2 regions of the Kribbella sp. NPDC051952 genome follow, and region 2 is predicted to be linked to the other one. Evidence: riboswitches for the same ligand, from Rfam matches in the RefSeq annotation. Region 2 holds a riboswitch; the other holds the start of a gene.
The links. Region 2 has a riboswitch for FMN ahead of ribB (3,4-dihydroxy-2-butanone-4-phosphate synthase). Riboswitches for the same ligand answer to the same signal wherever they lie in the genome.
Positions count from the first base shown of each region.

Region 1: linked by a shared signal. The riboswitch ahead of ribD (bifunctional diaminohydroxyphosphoribosylaminopyrimidine deaminase/5-amino-6-(5-phosphoribosylamino)uracil reductase RibD) and the one ahead of ribB (3,4-dihydroxy-2-butanone-4-phosphate synthase) in region 2 are both predicted to bind FMN.

Region 1 covers NZ_JBFAXQ010000009.1:165,608-174,261, reverse strand. Annotated here, with positions in the region: gene AB0L70_RS19085 (transporter substrate-binding domain-containing protein) at 1-618, opposite strand, end outside; gene AB0L70_RS19080 (DNA-binding protein) at 942-1,673, opposite strand; gene AB0L70_RS19075 (VWA domain-containing protein) at 1,901-3,976, shown strand; gene AB0L70_RS19070 (serine/threonine-protein kinase) at 4,528-5,901, shown strand; FMN riboswitch at 6,071-6,204, shown strand; gene ribD (bifunctional diaminohydroxyphosphoribosylaminopyrimidine deaminase/5-amino-6-(5-phosphoribosylamino)uracil reductase RibD) at 6,331-7,380, shown strand; gene AB0L70_RS19060 (riboflavin synthase) at 7,381-7,986, shown strand; gene pnuC (nicotinamide riboside transporter PnuC) at 7,983-8,654, shown strand, end outside.
Region 2 covers NZ_JBFAXQ010000003.1:28,586-37,239, reverse strand. Annotated here, with positions in the region: gene AB0L70_RS07245 (DUF899 domain-containing protein) at 1-111, opposite strand, end outside; gene AB0L70_RS07240 (DUF4185 domain-containing protein) at 284-1,810, shown strand; gene AB0L70_RS07235 (threonine/serine exporter family protein) at 1,807-3,150, opposite strand; gene AB0L70_RS07230 (sugar-binding transcriptional regulator) at 3,150-4,127, opposite strand; gene AB0L70_RS07225 (DUF4038 domain-containing protein) at 4,154-5,611, opposite strand; FMN riboswitch at 5,665-5,798, shown strand; gene ribB (3,4-dihydroxy-2-butanone-4-phosphate synthase) at 5,899-6,513, shown strand; gene AB0L70_RS07215 (transketolase family protein) at 6,497-7,465, opposite strand; gene AB0L70_RS07210 (transketolase) at 7,462-8,373, opposite strand; gene AB0L70_RS07205 (sugar phosphate isomerase/epimerase family protein) at 8,370-8,654, opposite strand, start outside.

The sequences.
Region 1 (8,654 bases), on a different contig from region 2:
ACTCAGCTCCTTCGCGGCCAGGATCACGGTGCCGCCACCCTGCTCCTTGGCCATCTTCTCGCCGATCTCGGCCGGCGAGACCCACGCATCCGCCGTACCGGCCTTGAGCTGACCGAGGGCAGCGTTGTAGTTCGGCACCCGGACCGGGTTGAGGTTCTTGCCGGTGGCGTAGTCGTCCTGGACGGTGCCCTGGACCACGACCACCCGCTTGCCCTGCAACTGGTCGAAGGACTTGATGCCGGAATCCTTGGTGGTGTTCAGCCCGAGGTAGCCGAAGTCGTACCCATTGCTGAAGGCAACCGTCTTCTTGCGCGCCTCGGTGACCGTGATCGACGAGCTGCCGAGGTCGTACTGACCGCCGTTGACCTGCGACAACAGCGCGGAGAAGTCGGTCCCGACGAACTCCGGCTTCAGATTCAGCTTGGCCGCCACCGCGGTGATCAGGTCGTTGTCGAACCCGGTGAACTTGCCGTCCTGCACGTACACGTTCGGCGGTGCGTCGGTCAGCGTCCCGATCCGCAACGTCCCGGACTTGATCAACCCAAGATCCGGCCCATCACCCGCCGCCGAATCCTGATCGCTGCCACAGGCAACCATCGCCAGAGCCAGTGAAACCACAACCCCTACGCCAACAATCCGCCGCAAGGCTCCAGACGCGCGCACAACATCTCCTCAGCTCAATCCACGCGGGACACGTCGCCCCGCCGCGCGGGGCACATCACCCCACCGCGCCAACCCAACACGCGCCACCCGCCCGGCATTCCACCCGCGACAGCCCGTGAGACAGCCCGAAATGTCTACTTCGGCTGTGCTATATAGACGCCTGATTCGCCTGTGTGGACAGCGATCGGGGCGGACAAAACCAGGCTCGGCTCCTGGGCATGCCGGTCCACGGTCAGCACACCGCGGCCGGGCGAGGGTGAGTCGGGCCTGGTGACCGCTCAGCCGTGGTGTTTCTCATAGTGGGCCAAGGCGTCGGCGGTCCGGCCGGTGCCATAGGCAAGGAGCAACTCGGCGACCGCTGGGGACTCCTTGGCGGCTGCCGCGGCGGCCCGTTGGATCTCGTCGGCGGAGGCGATCTCGCGGAACAGATCCTGGATCTCGCGGACAACGGCGCGCGCGGTGTTCGCTATCAGGTCCGGTGGGGTGGCCGGCGGCCACGCTTGACTCGCCGGTGCCTGCAGTCCGGCTGGCGACGCGAAGGCCGCGGCCGGGTCCGCGGGCTGACCGGGCGCGTGAGCCTGCGAATGGCCCGATTGGTGACCCAGTGGATGGCCCGATGCATGGCCCGATGCATGGCCCGATGCATGGCCTGGTGGAAAGGCCACTGATCGCGGCACGTGCACGGTGTTCGGGCCGGTGCTGGGGAAGGCGCCGGTGGTGCCGCGGATCCGGTCGAGCTCGAGCGGGATCTCGTCGGGATCGATCTCGCTCGCGATGGCCAGGTCGGCGAGTTGGGAGACCGCCCGGAGGCGGGACACCACGGCAGGGTTACCGATTTTCACGCGTTGCGCGCTCATCAGTTGTGACAGCATCGGGGCCGACAACCCGATTACCTGTGCGAGCGCGCTCTGGGTCAGGCCGAGCGCCGGCGCGACCCGGCGAACCACGTCTCCGAGCGTCTCGCCGTACAGCTCGACCTGCTGCTGGAGGTTCTGCGCTGTCTGGTCCATCCGTGTGATCCCCTCTCTGGGTGATCCGCTCCGTGACGTGCGCTCGGAGTGGTCTCCCTCGGGTCGGTCGCCGTTCGTGACCGACTGCAAACATCTTCGCAGTTGCGAAGCAAATTGCCAACCCGGACGTTTGCATCTGTGGAGAAGAGGCTCGATCGAGGCGTGACTTGACATTTGCGATCGCAAACTGTCAAGGTTTGCGACAGCGAATCTCACTGGAGGAAACGATGACGGCTCTGCAAGGACACCGCCGCCCCGCGGTGTGGGCGCTCCTCGCCATCACACTGACCGCGGTCCTGGCCGGACTGACGACCGGGTCCGCACTCGCCGACCCCGAGCCGGGTGACACCGGCAAGCTCGTGATGGTGCTGGACTCGTCCGGCTCGATGAAGGAGCCGGCCGGCGACGGCAAGACCAAGATCGTCGCGGCCCGCACCGCGCTGACCCAGGTGGTGAGCAAGCTCCCCGAGACGGCCCAGGTCGGCCTGAGGGTGTACGGCGCGACCGTCTTCAAGAAGGGTCAGCCGGGCGCCTGCACCGACACCCAGTTGACGGTTCCGATCGGCACCGCCAACCGGCCGCAGTTGCAGGCAGCGATCGCCAAGTACAAGCCGTACGGCGAGACCCCGATCGGCTACGCGCTGCAGCAGGCCGCGAAGGATCTCGGTCCGACCGGGCAGCGCACGATCGTGCTGGTGTCCGACGGTGAGGCGACCTGCGCACCGGACCCGTGTGAGGTGGCGCGCTCGATCGCCAAGCAGGGCATCGATCTGAAGATCGACGTGGTCGGGTTCCGTGTCGGCGGGAAGGCGCGCAGCCAGCTGCAATGCGTTGCCCGGGAGGGGCGCGGCGACTACTACGACGCCGACTCGACCATCGATCTCGAGGCTGGGCTCGACAAGCTGTCCACCCGAGCGTTCCGACCGTTCCGCATCTCCGGGACGCCGGTCCAGGGTGGGCCACAGCAAGAAGGGGCGCCGGTGCTTGCCCCGGGCCACTACTCGGACACCTTCGGCAACGACCAGACCGCGAAGTACTACGTGATCAAGCGGACCATGGCGAAGTCGACCCTCCGGGCCGGCGTCAGCTTCCGGCGGCCGTCGGGTGGCAGTTTCGTCCTCAAGGCCGAGGTCAAGCTGAAGACGATCGGCGCGGAGAACTGCGGCTGGAGCTACCCGCTCGCGTTCGACGGGGATCAGGGCATCGCGACCGGTGCGGCGTCGAGCTGGACCGGTGACTACCCCAAGGGCTGCGCGGACGATGACCAGTTGGTGCTGACGGTCTCCGCCGGCGCGGCGTTCCGCGAGATGAAGGGCGTTCCGTACGAGCTGCGGATCGACGAGGAGCCGCCGGTCGACTCCACCACCAATCTGCCGGCCAAGGCCGATACCCCGACCTGGACGCCGATGCCTGGTTCGACCCCACGCGAGATCGTGCCGGGTTCGAGTTTCCCGGACGCCCCGTTGCTGGAGCCGGGTAGCTACAAGACGACGCTGATGCCGGGCGAGGTCCAGCTCTACAAGGTCAAGGCCGACTGGGGCCAGCGCATCCAGGCCCAGGCCACGGTGCCGAAGCTCGGCGCGGCGACCGCCAAGGCAATCGACGGCATCCGGTACCTGGATATGGGGATGATCTCCCCGATCGGTGAAGAGGTGTACGCCGTCTTCGCGAAGAACGTCCCGGGTCCGGGTGGGGCAGGCCGGCGTGCGGTGCTGACCAAGGACGGTGTGGTGAACGCGAACACCACCAAGGAGATCCGCTACCTCAACCGCGACGGCGCGAACAACCAGGACAAGGGCACGTCGATGCCCGGCGAGTACTACATCGCGATCTCGTTGACCCGCAAGGACAACGACAAGGCCTTCGCGATCCCGATGACGCTGACCGTCGGGTTGGAAGGCACTGCGGGCAACGGCAAGCCTGAGTACGTCGACGGCGCGACTCCGGTCGACGGCACCTCCACGACGCCGACTCCGACGCCGACCGAGGAGTCATCCACCCCGGGCACCGGCAATGAGAACGAGAACAAGAACGAAGCCGGAGGCCCGGTCCAGGGCAGCAGCAACGACTCGGACGACGGTACGCCGGTCGCCCTGGTCGCCGGCCTCGGTGGCGGCGGCGTCCTGCTCCTGCTCGTCGGAGTGCTCGCCGCCCTCCGCCTCCGCAAGAAGCCAGCCATCGCCCAACCCAGCGCCACCCCCTGGCACTCCGGAGCCCCCAACTACCCAACCCAGCCGGGCCAGCAACACCCCAACGGCCCTCAACCTCCGAACCACGGCGGCCCCCAACCACCCCACCACTAACCGCCCAGCCCGCCGGGCCTAGGGATCCGGTGGTACGCGGTCGGCAGCCGTCCTGTCGCCTACGGGGCAGCGCGATGGGCCAGGATTCCGGACCACGAGGGTTGGCATCCGTCTGATCGCTTTCGGGCAGCCCAAGGGGCCCCAGGTGCCCGGTCTGCGACGGTCAGTGACCGCCCCGCCCGCTGACCGGGCACAAGGCCCCAGGCGCCCGGACCGGGGCGGCTAGCAACAACTCGCCGCAGACCGGGCAACCCTGAGGACCTGCCAGGCCCGGGCCACCGCAATCGGTGGTCCGGGCCTCTCCCTCTCTCCGAACCGGTGCCCAAGGCCCTCAATCCACAATCAGGCAGGGTCCGGAATGGCTTGAGCAGGTCGTAACCCGACCACGGCTCGGCTCAAAACCGGGCACATGGGGTCGGGGCGGGATGCTCGCCTTTGCGGGCTTCCCGAGCGAATCCTCTGCACCCGCGGACGTAGGGGAGTGGATCCTCCGCACCCCGGGACGCGGGTGGAATGGGCGTAGTGGGCGGGTGGGACGGTAGTTTCTTCGGGTGGAGGCGTTTGCTGGGCGGTATCGGCTGATCGACCTGATCGGGACCGGCGGGATGGGTTCGGTCTGGCGGGCGTGGGATCTGCGGCGTTCGGCGTACGTGGCGGCCAAGGTGCTCGGGCAGCATGATGCGGCAGCGTTGCTGCGGTTTGTCCGGGAGCAGTCGTTGCGGATCGAGCATCCGCATGTCGTTGCGCCACACGGGTGGGCCGCGGATGACGACAAGGTCGTGTTCGCGATGGAGCTCGTTCGTGGTGGATCCGCCGCGACCTTGCTCGGTGATCACGGTCCGTTGCCTTCGTCGTACGTCGCCGTTCTGCTTGATCAGCTGCTGCACGGGCTGTCCGCGGTCCACGCCGCGGGTGTCGTCCATCGGGACGTGAAACCGGCCAACCTGTTGCTCGATGCCACCGGTACGGGGCGACCACATCTCCGGTTGTCGGACTTCGGCGTCGCGGGCTTGGTCGACGAGCCGCGGATGACTCGCAACAGCACGATCCTCGGGACCCCGGGATACCTCGCGCCGGAGCAATTGGCTGGTGCCGACCCGGACTCGCGGCAGGACCTGTACGCCGTTGGCGCGGTGGCCGTCGAGCTCCTCACCGGCGGACGACCTGGCGTCAGCGGCGGCCTGCCGACGGTTGAGGGTCCGCTTGGTGAGTTCATCCGTCGGTGTACGGCGACCGATCCGTCCGACCGCCCCGAGTCCGCGAAGGAGGCCGGTCGCCTCCTCGCCGAAACCGGCGTACTCCCGCCCGACGGAACCACACCCTGGGCGGAGGCCCCCGACCCACCCGAAGTCTTCGACCAACTCCCACCCCTCCCACACACCTGGACCCCAACCGGCCCCGCAATCCACCCACCAACCGCACCCCCACAGCCCACGCCCGCGCAGTCGACACCCGGGCAGGCCACCTCCGCGCGGGCTACGCCTGCGGAGCCTGCGCCTCTGCAGTCCGGCTCACCGGCGGCCGTGCCTACACCACTGAGCGAGCTGAATGCGACTTTGGCGCCGTCGGACAGGCTGACTAGCTCGTCAGGTAGCTCGACTGCATCGGGGGATAGGTCGAGCGGGTCGTCGGATGGGTTGAGCGGGTCGTCGGACGGGTCGGCTAGATCGGCGGATCGGGCGACTACATCGGCGGACCGGGCGACCGGGGTGGCGGATGGCTCGATCAGATCGTCGGATGGGTCGGCCGGGTTGGCGGATGGGTCGACCGGGTCGTTGGTTGGGGCGAGCGTGGTGTCGGGTGGGGCGAGCGCGGTGTCGGGTGGTGGGCGGGGGCGGCGGGTGTTGCTGTTTGTGGTTGTCGGGTGCTTTGTTGGGGCGGCTGGGTTGCTTGGTGCTGCTGTGTGGGTGTTGCTTCGGCAGTGAAGACCGGAGTCGGTGCATGCGACCCCCGGCGCGCGCTCAGCGAGTGGTGACCCGGGTGGTGACCGGATGGGTCGGATGGCCGCCACTGCGCCGCCCGGGGACCACGATGTGACCTGGGTCGTGGTGTGAGTTGCGGGGGAGGGCATACTTGAAGCACGAGTGAACCCACTCGCGTGCTCCGGGGTCGGTGTAATTCCGAGCCGGCGGTGACAGTCCGCGACCCGGCCGCTGCGGTTTGGCGGTCGGTTGACCTGGTGGAATTCCAGGACCGACGGTGAAAGTCCGGATGGGAGGCGCACGCGGTCGGCGGGTGTGCTCTGGCGTCCGATCGGCGTTGCGAGAGCGGCGTACGCGAGAAACCCCGGACGGCGGAGCGTGTGCGCCGGTTGTCACGAGCCCCGGAACGCGTCCGAAACGACGAGGGGCCGGGTGACTGGCACAGTGAGCAACACGTCGCCGATTGACGTCGCGTGGATGCGACGCGCGATCGAGCTGGCCGCGAAAGGTGTCGGCAGCACCCACCCGAACCCGGTGGTCGGCTGCGTGATCACCGGCCGGGACGGACACCCGGTCGGCGAGGGCTTCCACGCGGTTGCCGGTGGCCCCCACGCCGAGGTCGAGGCGCTGCGGATGACGGGAGACCGAGCCCGCGGCGGTACGGCGTACGTGACGCTCGAGCCCTGTAACCACACCGGCCGGACTGGCCCGTGCGCTGATGCGCTGATCGAGGCCGGGATCGCGCGAGTGGTGTACGCCGTACCTGATCCGAACCGGCAGGCCGCCGGTGGCGCCGAGAAGCTCGCAAACAAGAACATCCAGGTCGAGCAAGGCGTCCTCCAGGACGAGGCCGAGGCCGTCAACCATGTCTGGCTGCACAGCGTGCGAGTGGGCCGCCCTTTCGTCACCTGGAAGTTCGCCACCACCCTCGACGGGCGCAGCGCGGCGCCGGACCGCACCAGCAAGTGGATCACCGGCCCGATCGCCCGAGCCGACGTGCACCGGCAGCGGGCCGCGTGCGACGCCATCGCCGTCGGCACCCAGACCGTCCTCGACGACGACCCCGAACTGACGGTCCGCGACGAGCACGACGTACCCGCCGCACGCCAGCCACTGCGGGTCGTCGTCGGCGACCGCGAGATCCCGCCGACCGCGCGAGTACGCAACGATCGCGCGGAGACCCTGCTGCTGCCCACTCATGATCCCGCCGAGGTGCTCCGGCAGCTGGACGACCGGCAGGTCCGGCACCTCTGGCTCGAAGGCGGCCCGACTCTGGCCGCCGCCTTCGTCCGCGCTCAGCTGGTCGACCAGATCGTCGCGTACGTCGCCCCGGCCGTGCTCGGCTCCGGGTACGCCGCGATCGGCGACCTGGGCGCGGAATCGATCGACCACCTGCGGAGGTTCAAGCTCACGGACGTCACGCGCCTCGGCGACGACGTCCGGCTGATCCTGACGCCGCTCGAACCGCAAAGGACGCACTGAATGTTCACCGGAATCGTCGAAGAGCTCGGCACCGTCGAAGCGCTCGACCTACTCGAAGGGGACGCCGCCCGGCTCACCATCCGCGGCCCCAAGGTGACCGAGGACGCCGGCCACGGTGACTCGATCGCGGTCAACGGCTGTTGCCTGACCGTGGTCGACACCGGCGCCGGCACGTTCACCGCGGACGTGATGCGCGAGACGCTGCAGCGCACCAGCCTCGGCCAGGCGGCCAAGGGTTCGCAGGTCAACCTGGAGCGCGCGGTCGCCGCCCACGAGCGGCTCGGCGGGCACATCGTCCAGGGCCACGTCGACGGCGTCGGCACGATCGCGAGCCGCACCCCGTCCGCGCACTGGGAGGACGTCCGCGTCGCCGCCGGGCCGGAGATTCTCAAGTACGTCGCCGAGAAGGGCTCGATCGCCATCGACGGCGTATCCCTGACCGTTACCGATGTGGACGACGCGACCGGGACGTTCGGCGTCAGCCTGATCCCGACCACGCTCGAACTCACCGTGCTCGGTCACAACAAGGTCGGCGACAAGGTCAACCTGGAGGTTGACGTGATCGCCAAGTACGTGGAGCGACTGCTTGTAGGAGGCAACAAGTGAACCCCGTTGATTGGCTGTTGCACGCCCAGGTGACGATCGCCGGCTCGCCCGTGCTCGTCCGCGAGATCGTGGGCAACGTCTTCGGTCTGGCCAGCGCGCTGTTCGGCATGCGCCGGCTGGTGTCGGCCTGGCCGGTCGGCATCGTCGGCAACGTCCTGCTCTTCACCGTCTTCGTCGGCGGTGTCTTCGACACACCGCAGGACAAGGACCTGTGGGGTCAGGCCGGCCGCCAGGTGTTCTTCGCGCTGGTCAGCCTCTACGGCTGGTACCGCTGGTACCAGACCCGCCACGGTGGCGCCGCGAAGGGAGTCCAGCCGCGCTGGGCGACCACGCGGGAGCGGCTCGAGCTGCTCGGCCTCGCGGTCGTCCTCTATGCGATCTCGTTCTTCGTGCTCCGCGCGCTGGGTTCGTGGGGTCCGCAGTGGGACGCCTGGATCCTGACCGGCTCGATCCTGGCGACGTACGGGATGGCTCGCGGGTTCGTCGAGTTCTGGCTGATCTGGATCGCCGTCGACGTGGTCGGCGTACCGCTGCTGGTGCAGTCGAAGTTCTACCCGTCGGCGACGATGTACGTGATCTACGGACTGTTCTGCGTGCTCGGGTTCGCGTCCTGGTGGAAGATCCAGAACCGCGAGCGCACCGCCGTACCGGAACCTGTCGTGGTGGGC
Region 2 (8,654 bases):
CAGCCGGTCCCTGGCCCGGGTCACCTCCTTCTCCAGGGCCAGGAATTCCCGCCGGGCCGCCAGCCACTCCTCCTCCGACACAACCTCCGGCAGATTCCCCATCGTCGTCATCTCACCCTCCATTGGCCTCGGAAGCTTCTCTCACCTCAGTGTCCAGATGTCGCCCCCTGAACCGGACTGAGCTGTTGACCAGCGCACAGTCCCCGGTTAGGTTCAGCGGAAATCGATTTCTCACTCTCGAGTATTTCTCACCGAGTCCTGCCCCGCCCGGAGGAGACCACGCATGCGGAAGCGATTGTTGCTCGTCCTGCCCGTTCTGCTCGGAGCCGCGCTGGTGCCGGCCAACCAGTCGGGACCGGCCCAGGCCTCGGCCGTCCCCTCGCCGGCCGAACGGGTCGCGAAGCTCACCGGTCCCGAGTCGATCAACGACACCGAGGCCCGCTTCGGGCTGAAGGCGACCGACCTCGGAATCCTCTGGGACAACGGCTCCGGCGAGATCCTGTCCGCGTTCGGTGACAGCTACGGCAGTGGCTGGACCGGCCCGGGTGGCGGCGCCGGCGACCAGGCCACGATCGACTGGCGGTGCAACCTGCTCCTGCGCAGCAAGGACCGCAACCTCGCCGACGGCATGACGCTCGACTCGGCCGCCGAGGACCGGCCTGGTCACGCCAAGGAGTTCCTCGACTGCAAGAAGATCGACCGCGACGAGCACACAGTGATCCCGACCGCGGGGATCTCGGTCGGCAAACGCCAGTACGTGCAGTACATGTCGGTCAACTACTGGGGGCCGGCCGGCAGCTGGTTCACGAACTACTCCGGCTTCGCCTACTCCGACGACAACGGCGAGACCTGGACGAAATCCCCGACCGCCCGCTGGCAGAACACCAAGGCGTGGGACGACAACTTCCAGATGGTTGCCCTGGTCAAGGAAAAGGGCTACGTCTACATGATCGGTACGCCGAACGGCCGGTTCGGCAACGCCCATCTGGCGCGGGCCCCGGAGAAGCAGGTGCTGGACAAGAAGGCCTGGCGGTACTGGGACGGCCGGACCTGGTCCCCGCAGGAGCGTGCCGCCGTACCCGTTGCGGCCGGGCCGATCAGTGAGGTCTCGGTCCAGTGGAACGCTTATCTCGGCAAGTACCTGATGATGTATCTCGACGAGAGCCGCGCATCCGTCGTACTGCGTTCGTCGAAGTCACTGACCGGTCCGTGGAGCGGGGAACAGATCGTTGCGCGCGGCACTGACTTCCCGGGTCTCTACGGCACCTTCATGCACCCCTGGTCGTCCGGTCCGGATCTCTACTTCACGATGGCGCAGTGGGATCCGTACAACGTCTTCCTGATGCACACCAAGCTCACCGACGATGGACAGGTCACCAACCTGGTAACGGATCCCGGCTTCGAGGCGCAGGCGGGGACTACGCCGACAGCACCTTGGCAACTGAGTGGTCGCGGCGGCATCGACCGCACGAACCTGGGTCACTCCGGCGCCAACAACGCCTACGTCCGGGACTCGATCGGCGCGCACCAACTCCAGCAGACCGTTGCCGTCCGCCCCAATCATCGCTACCGCCTGTCCGCCTGGATCCGTACCGCGGACAACAACTCCGAGACGATGCTCGGCGTACGAACTCTTCGCGGCCGCACGATCGCGCAACAGACCGGCGGCGCGCATCCGGCGTACACAAAGGTCTCCGTCGACTTCAACTCCGGCCGTGAGTCCCTGATCCAGCTGTACGGCGGCTTCTTCGGCCACGGCCAGGACGTCTGGCTCCAGTTGGACGACGTAGTCCTGGAGGAGCTCGGCTAGTCCGTACGCCGACGCCGGCGCGGGCGGCTGGTGCGAGGACGCACCGGCCGTCGCGGGCCGACCAGGCGCGGGCCGGCCAGCCGGTCCTCCAGCCGACGGGCCTCCCGGCGGATCGGCTGGGCGACGTACTCGCCGAGGATCACGCCCGACGCGAGCGCGACCCCGATAGCCACCGCGCTCGCGAGACCGAAGATCCCGATCAGATTCCCGAGGCTCATCAACTCGTACAGGCCCTTGTAGATCGTCAAGCCCGGCAGTAGTGGAACCGACCCCGACACGACCACGACCAGCGGCGGCACCCCGGATCGGCGGCCGAGCGAGTAGCCACCGAGGCCGACAACGAACGCCGCCGCGGCCGTCGCCCAGGCCGGGCCGAACGAGGCCTTGGTCATCAGCGTGAACGCCATCGAACCCAGCCCACCCATCACCGCGACCGGCAGCAGCGCCCGCAACGGCGCGTACGAGGCGTAGGCGAAGGCGATCGCCATCAGCGCGCCCGCACCGACCATGATCGGCAGCTTCGCCAACTGGATCGTCTCTGCCTCGATCCCGATGCTCAGGCCGAACTTGACCCCGATCGCCAGACCGAGCGACACCCCCGCGATGATGCCGCCGGTCAGCAGCATCGCCTCCAGACTTCGAGCCGCGGCGGTCACGTAGTACCCGGTGATCGCGTCCTGGACCGCACCGGTCAGGGCGATTCCCGCGAGCAACATGATGATGCCGGCGGCAACAACCAAGGACGGTTTCACCGGCGCATGCACGGCGTACAGGATCAAGGCGACCGCGGTTGCGACGAACGCGCCCGCCACCTGCTGGTAGAACGCCGGTAGTCGCTGCCGGTTGAACCAGCGGTTGTTCAGGTCGATCACGATCGCGGTGACGACCGCAACCGCTGTGATCAGCCAGCCACCACCGAGCAGCAGCGTCGCGCCACCCGCCATCACACCCCAGGCGAGGACGGCGCTCCACCGCGGGTACGGCGGTCCCGCCGAGGTCAGCCGGGCCAGCTCACGACTCGCCTCGTCCCGGGTGACCTCACCGCGAGCAAAGCGTTGTACCAGCTGGTCGACGGCGGTCAGCCGGGAGAAGTCCTGTGAGCGGTAGCGGACCAGCCGGAGGTGGGTCTCGGGCGCGACGTCCGGCGCGGCCTGGTACGAGAGCGCCATCGAGGTGAAGGTGATGTCGACCTCACACCCGCGCAGGCCGCCGGCCGCCGTGACGCTGAGGATCGTCGCGGTCGTGTCCGCCGTACCGGCACCGCTGGACAGCAGCACCTCACCGACCCGCAGGGCGAGGTCAAGGGTGCGGTAGACGTCCCGCTGCTCGTCCCGCTCCATCACTCGCCGAGGAGGCGGTGGGCCATCGCCAGGTCGGTGATCAGGATGTTGACCCAGCCTCCGAGCAGCGCGGCCCGGATCGCGGAGAACTTCCGCTCACCGCCGGCCACACCGATCCGTCGCGGTACCGCCAGCAGCTCCTTGGCGGTCACCCCGATGACTCGCTGGTCGAACGTCGATCGCACGAGCTTTCCCTCTTCGTCGAAGAACCGGAAACAGACGTCCCCGACCGCCCCGAGCCGGCGTAGCTCGTCCTGATCGGCCTCGGCGACCGCGTTGCCACTGCGCTGCAGCAGCGGCGACGGCTCCAGGCTGCCGATCCCGACCAGGGCGTCGGTGAGTTGCCCCCACGTGCCCAGAACGTCGCGAACCGACACGTCGTTCATCATCGCGCGCCGGACGGCGGGAGTCCCGACCAGACCCGGCGCGGGCATGTAGACGGGCATCGCGCCGGTCAGCTCCGCGAACCGCGCGGTCAGCCGGGTCGCCTGCATCTGCACCGCCGCGTCACCGAGACCGCCGACGATCTGGACCACCTTGTCCACCACCGGCACGCTCTTGCGCGGCATCCGGTCGACCGCGCTGATCAGCGTCTCGCTCCAGGACGAGATCCCGATCACGTGCCCACCGGTCAGCGTCATGTCGATGTACGCCGCCGCCCCCGAACCCAACGCGGGCAGTACGTCGTCGCCTACCAGCCCGAGCGTGTCCACGACCACCGCGTCCCGCAGCCCGTACCGGCCTTGCAGCTCGTCCTCGAGGTCACTGTGCACGCCGCTCGGCATGGTCACCACGGTGTGCACGATGCCCACCTCGACCGCCTGCTTGAGCATCCGCGACACCCGCGCCTGGGACAGGTTCAGCTCGGCCGCGATCTTCGGCTGCCGGATGCCCTTCTCGTGGTACATCCGGGCCACCTTCGCCAGCAGCCGCAGCTCGTCCAGCCCCGGCTGGCGTACGCCACGATTGCCGTTCACGGTGCCCCCTTCAGGTCAGGACTGGACTATAGGCAGATGTACACGCGCGGTGCGCCACCAGGATCGGGCAGCGGATCGGCCGGAGTGTCGCGCCGCCCGGTCGCGACCACCGAGCCGTCCCGCGGATCCACGATCCGGTAGTCCAGCGGCACCGTGTCGTCGAACACCGGCACCATCCCACCGTGCTCGCGGTAGACGATCAGCATCCCGCCCGGTCCGCTGAGCGCCCGCCCCGAGATCACCCGGGTCCAGTCCGGGGTCATATCAGTCGTCGGCAATCCGGCCAGGATCTGTCCGAGGAGTCCGACGTACGTCGATCCTTCGAAGTCGACCGCCTCCCGCCAGCCTGCGCCCGGGGCGACGAAGTAGTCCGAGTGACCGGGCTCGTCGGGATGCAGCCGCCACTGCCACAGACTGCCCGCGCCGTAGACGACCCCCATCGTGCCGCCCGCACACAGGTTGCTCCACGCCTCATGCCCCTGCCACCAGCCCGCAGCGACGCCGGTCCGGCCGGTGTTCTCGTACGTCGGTTCGCCGTTCGCGACCGCCCGCACCGGCTCGTTCCGCCACATGTCCGCGACCCGCGCTTGCACGTGTTCGCCGGTGTGACCGGTCTGGCACCACTGAAAATCCAGCCAGTCGGCGTCCTGGTGAGCGTGCGCGTGGATGTGCGGCCGGTAGTGGATGCCGGTCGGCTGCCCGTAGCAGTCGACCGCGTGGACCTCGGCCCCACCGGCTGCGACCTGCGGTTCCGCGCCGGTTCCGTCCCCGCCGACCAGGTAGATCGCGGGCTGAGCGCCGTATCGGGCGACGAGGTAGCGGCAGTAGTCTCCGTACTCGGTCGGCGGTACGACGGTGCCGGCCACGTCGAGGCCCTTCCAGCCGAAGCCCTGGAAGACGGGCTGGAGCACGGGGACCAGGCCATGCTCGACGAGGATCCCGAGCAGCTCGTCGAGGTACCGGAAGTACTCGTCGTTGGGCTTGAGCAGGTGGCCGTCGGCGAGGTCCTCGAAGCCGACGTCGAAGCCCTCGTCCTGGGTCCTGTCGCGTGGACCGACCGCGCGCATATCCGGCTGGACGGTCATCAGCAGGACCGCGTTGAACCCCTTGGCCTGCCGGTCGGCGGCGTACTCGCGGACCTGATCGGGTGTCGCCCGCCACGGCAGCGCCCAGGCGGTGTCCGCGACCAGGATCGCCGGCGTGCCGTCGGCGTACACGAGGCTGCGGCCGCCGGGCGACATCCGCCAGAAGCCGTGCCGGTAGAACGGGTTGAGCTCGTCCGTCGGCGCGGGAGCGATGTCGAGCTCACCACCTGTCCAGGTCCAGCGTCCGGGGTCGGACGCCGCGAAGCGCACCTTCCGGGCGTCGCCGTCCCTGAAGGTCGGCCGCCGGAGCCTGCGGCCGCTCTCGTGCTCGAACTCGATCCACTCGTCGGCCGGGGACACCGGGAGTTCGATCGACCGCCAGACGACTGAGATGGACATGACACTCCCGAAGGTCAAAGTTGCCGATAAACTGGCGGACGCAAAGCAAGACCACACGTGCTCTGGGGTCGGTGAAATTCCGAGCCGGCGGTGACAGTCCGCGACCCGTACACCCGCAAGGGTGTCCGGTTGACCTGGTGGAACTCCGGGACCGACGGTGAAAGTCCGGATGGGAAGACGCACGTGGCAGTCTTCGCGGTGCCGTGCGACCTGTCATGTCGCGCGGTCTGTGGAGCCTGTCGTTGCCCCGGAGTGCTGACGAGAGCACTGCCGAGAGGACAACGATCGTGAGCACCGCGACAACACTCGACACCATTCAGCACGCCGTCGACCAGCTCGCCGCCGGGCGACCGGTCGTGGTCGTCGACGACGAGGACCGAGAGAACGAAGGCGACCTGACGTTCGCCGCCAGTCTGGCCACGCCCGAACTGATGGCCCTGCTGGTCCGCCACACCAGCGGCTACGTCTGCGCACCCGCCGCGGCGGAGATCCTGGACCGGCTCGAGCTCCCGCTGATGGTCCCGGACAACCAGGACAGCCTGCGGACCGCGTACACGATCTCGGTCGACGCGAGTACTGGCGTAGGCACTGGTATCTCGGCCGCCGACCGGGCCCGGACCGTCCGCGTCCTGGCCGACCCGGCGGCACAGCCCGCGGACCTGATCCGGCCCGGTCACATCCTCCCGTTGCGTGCGGTCGACGGCGGGGTCCGGCAGCGGCCCGGTCACACCGAGGCCACCGTCGAACTCGTCCGGCTGGCCGGTCTGCCGCCGGTCGGGGTGATCGGCGAACTGATGAACGACGACGGCACCCTGATGACCGGCGCCGACCTGCGCGCGTTCGCCGACACCCACGACTTCGCGATGATCTCGATCGCCGACCTGGTCACGTACCTGTCGTGACCAGGCGCCGGGCGGCGTCCGCGATGCCGTCCGGCGAGAGCCCGTACCGGTCCAGCAGGAATCCGGCCGACCCCGTCGGGGCGAACTCGGGGAACCCGAGGATCGACACCCTGGCCGGATGATGCTGTACGACGGTCTCCGCGACGGCACCACCGAGTCCGCCGGCGATGACGCCCTCCTCGGCGGTCACGATTCCGGCCGTCTCCCGCGCGGCCGTGACCACGGCGTCGGTGTCGAGCGGCTTCACCGTCGGCATCGACACGACCCGGGCCGAGATCCCTTCTTCGGCGAGCCGTTCGGCCGCGGCGATCGCCCGCCACAGCACGGTCCCGTTGCTGATCAGCGTCACGTCGTCGCCGTCGCGAACCGTGATCGCCTTGCCCAGCTCGAACTGGTAGTCGTCGGCGTAGACCTTCGGCACGCTCATCCGGCTGACCCGGATGAAGACCGGCCCGTCCGAGGCCGCCGCCCACCGCAATGCAGCTGCCGTCTCGATCGGGTCGGCCGGCACGATCACGGTCATGTTCGCGATCGCCCGCAGCCAGGCGACGTCCTCGATCGAGTGGTGCGTCGGACCGAGTTCGCCGTACGCGACGCCCGGGCTCATGCCGCAGAGCTTCACGTTGGTGTTGGAGTAGGCGACGTCGGCCTTGATCTGCTCGAGTGCGCGGGCGGTGAGGAAGCAGGACGCGGCCGAGACGAACGGGATCCGGCCGCCGTTGGCCAGCCCGGAGGCGACGCCGACCATGTCCTGCTCGGCGATGCCGACGTTGATCAGCCGGTCCGGGAACGCCTTCCGGAAGCTGTTGAGCTTGCTCGATCCGACCGAGTCGTTCACCACGCCGACGATCCGGTGATCCGCGTGCGCGAGCTCGGCCAGGGTTTCGACGTACGCGTCCCGGCAGTCGTAGCGCGGCTGGTCGGCGATCGAGGACGTCTGGACGATGGTCATGCCGGCTCCTTGGCGTATCCGGGAACGACAGCCTCCAGCTCGGTCAGCGCCTGCTGGAACTCCGCCGCGTCCGGCACCCGGTGGTGCCACGCGACGTTGTTGCTCATGAACGAGATCGGGTGGCCCTTGTGCGTATGGGCGATGACGAACGTCGGCTTGCCCGGCCGGAACGGTACGGCGGACAGCACGTCGAGCAGCTCGCCATGGTCGTGACCGTTCACCTCGACCACCGCGAACCCGAACGCGGCCGCCTTCTCCGGCAGCGGATCCAGGTCGTTGGTCTCCTTGGTGGTCGCGCCCTGCTGCAGCCGGTTTCGGTCGACGATGACCGTCAACCGGTCCAGCTGGTACTGCGAGGCCGCCATCATCGCTTCCCAGTTGCTGCCCTCCTGCAGCTCACCGTCACCGACCAGCACATACGTACGGCGCAACGAGACGTCGAGCTTGGCCGACAGCGCATGCCCGACCGCGACCGGCAGCCCGTGCCCGAGCGGACCGGTGTTGGCCTCGACGCCGGCCACCTTGGTCCGGTTCGGATGCCCGTTCAGCGCGGACAACGGCTTCAGGAACGTCGCGAGCTCCTCGACCGGCAGGAAACCGTACGCGGCCAGCGTCGTGTAGAGCGCCCCGGCCACGTGCCCCTTGCTCAGGATGAACCGGTCCCGCTCCGGCGCGTTCACCGTGCCGGGCGAGATGTCGAGAACCGCGCCGTACAAGGTCGAGAGGATGTCGATCGCGGAGAAGTCGCCGCCGATGTGCCCGGCACCGGCGTAGTGGACCAGCTTGAGGTCCTGGATCCGGATCTGCCGAGCCACCTCGGCGATGTGCGCGACCTGCTCGGAGCGGCTGCTGTGGATCGGCAGCCGCCCGAGCACGGGCATGGTCGTGTGCTCGACCGTGAGCGTCATGCCAGCTCCGCCATCGAACTCAGCAGGACCTTCTGCACCAGCTTCTGTGCGGCCAGTGCGTCGTGCGACGCCTGCGCCGCGGCGAGCGCCTCGTCATCCAGTACGTCGAGCGCGTGGTGGATCGCCTTGAGGAAACGGATCGCCTGCTTCGCGGCCTCGACACTGTCCTCACGGAACGGGAACTGGTCCAGCTGCCAGACGCCCTCCCAGTTGTTCTTGCGCAGGGTGTGGAAGAACTCGAAGGTCTCCACCAGGTGCACCGAGCCGACCACCATGTCGTC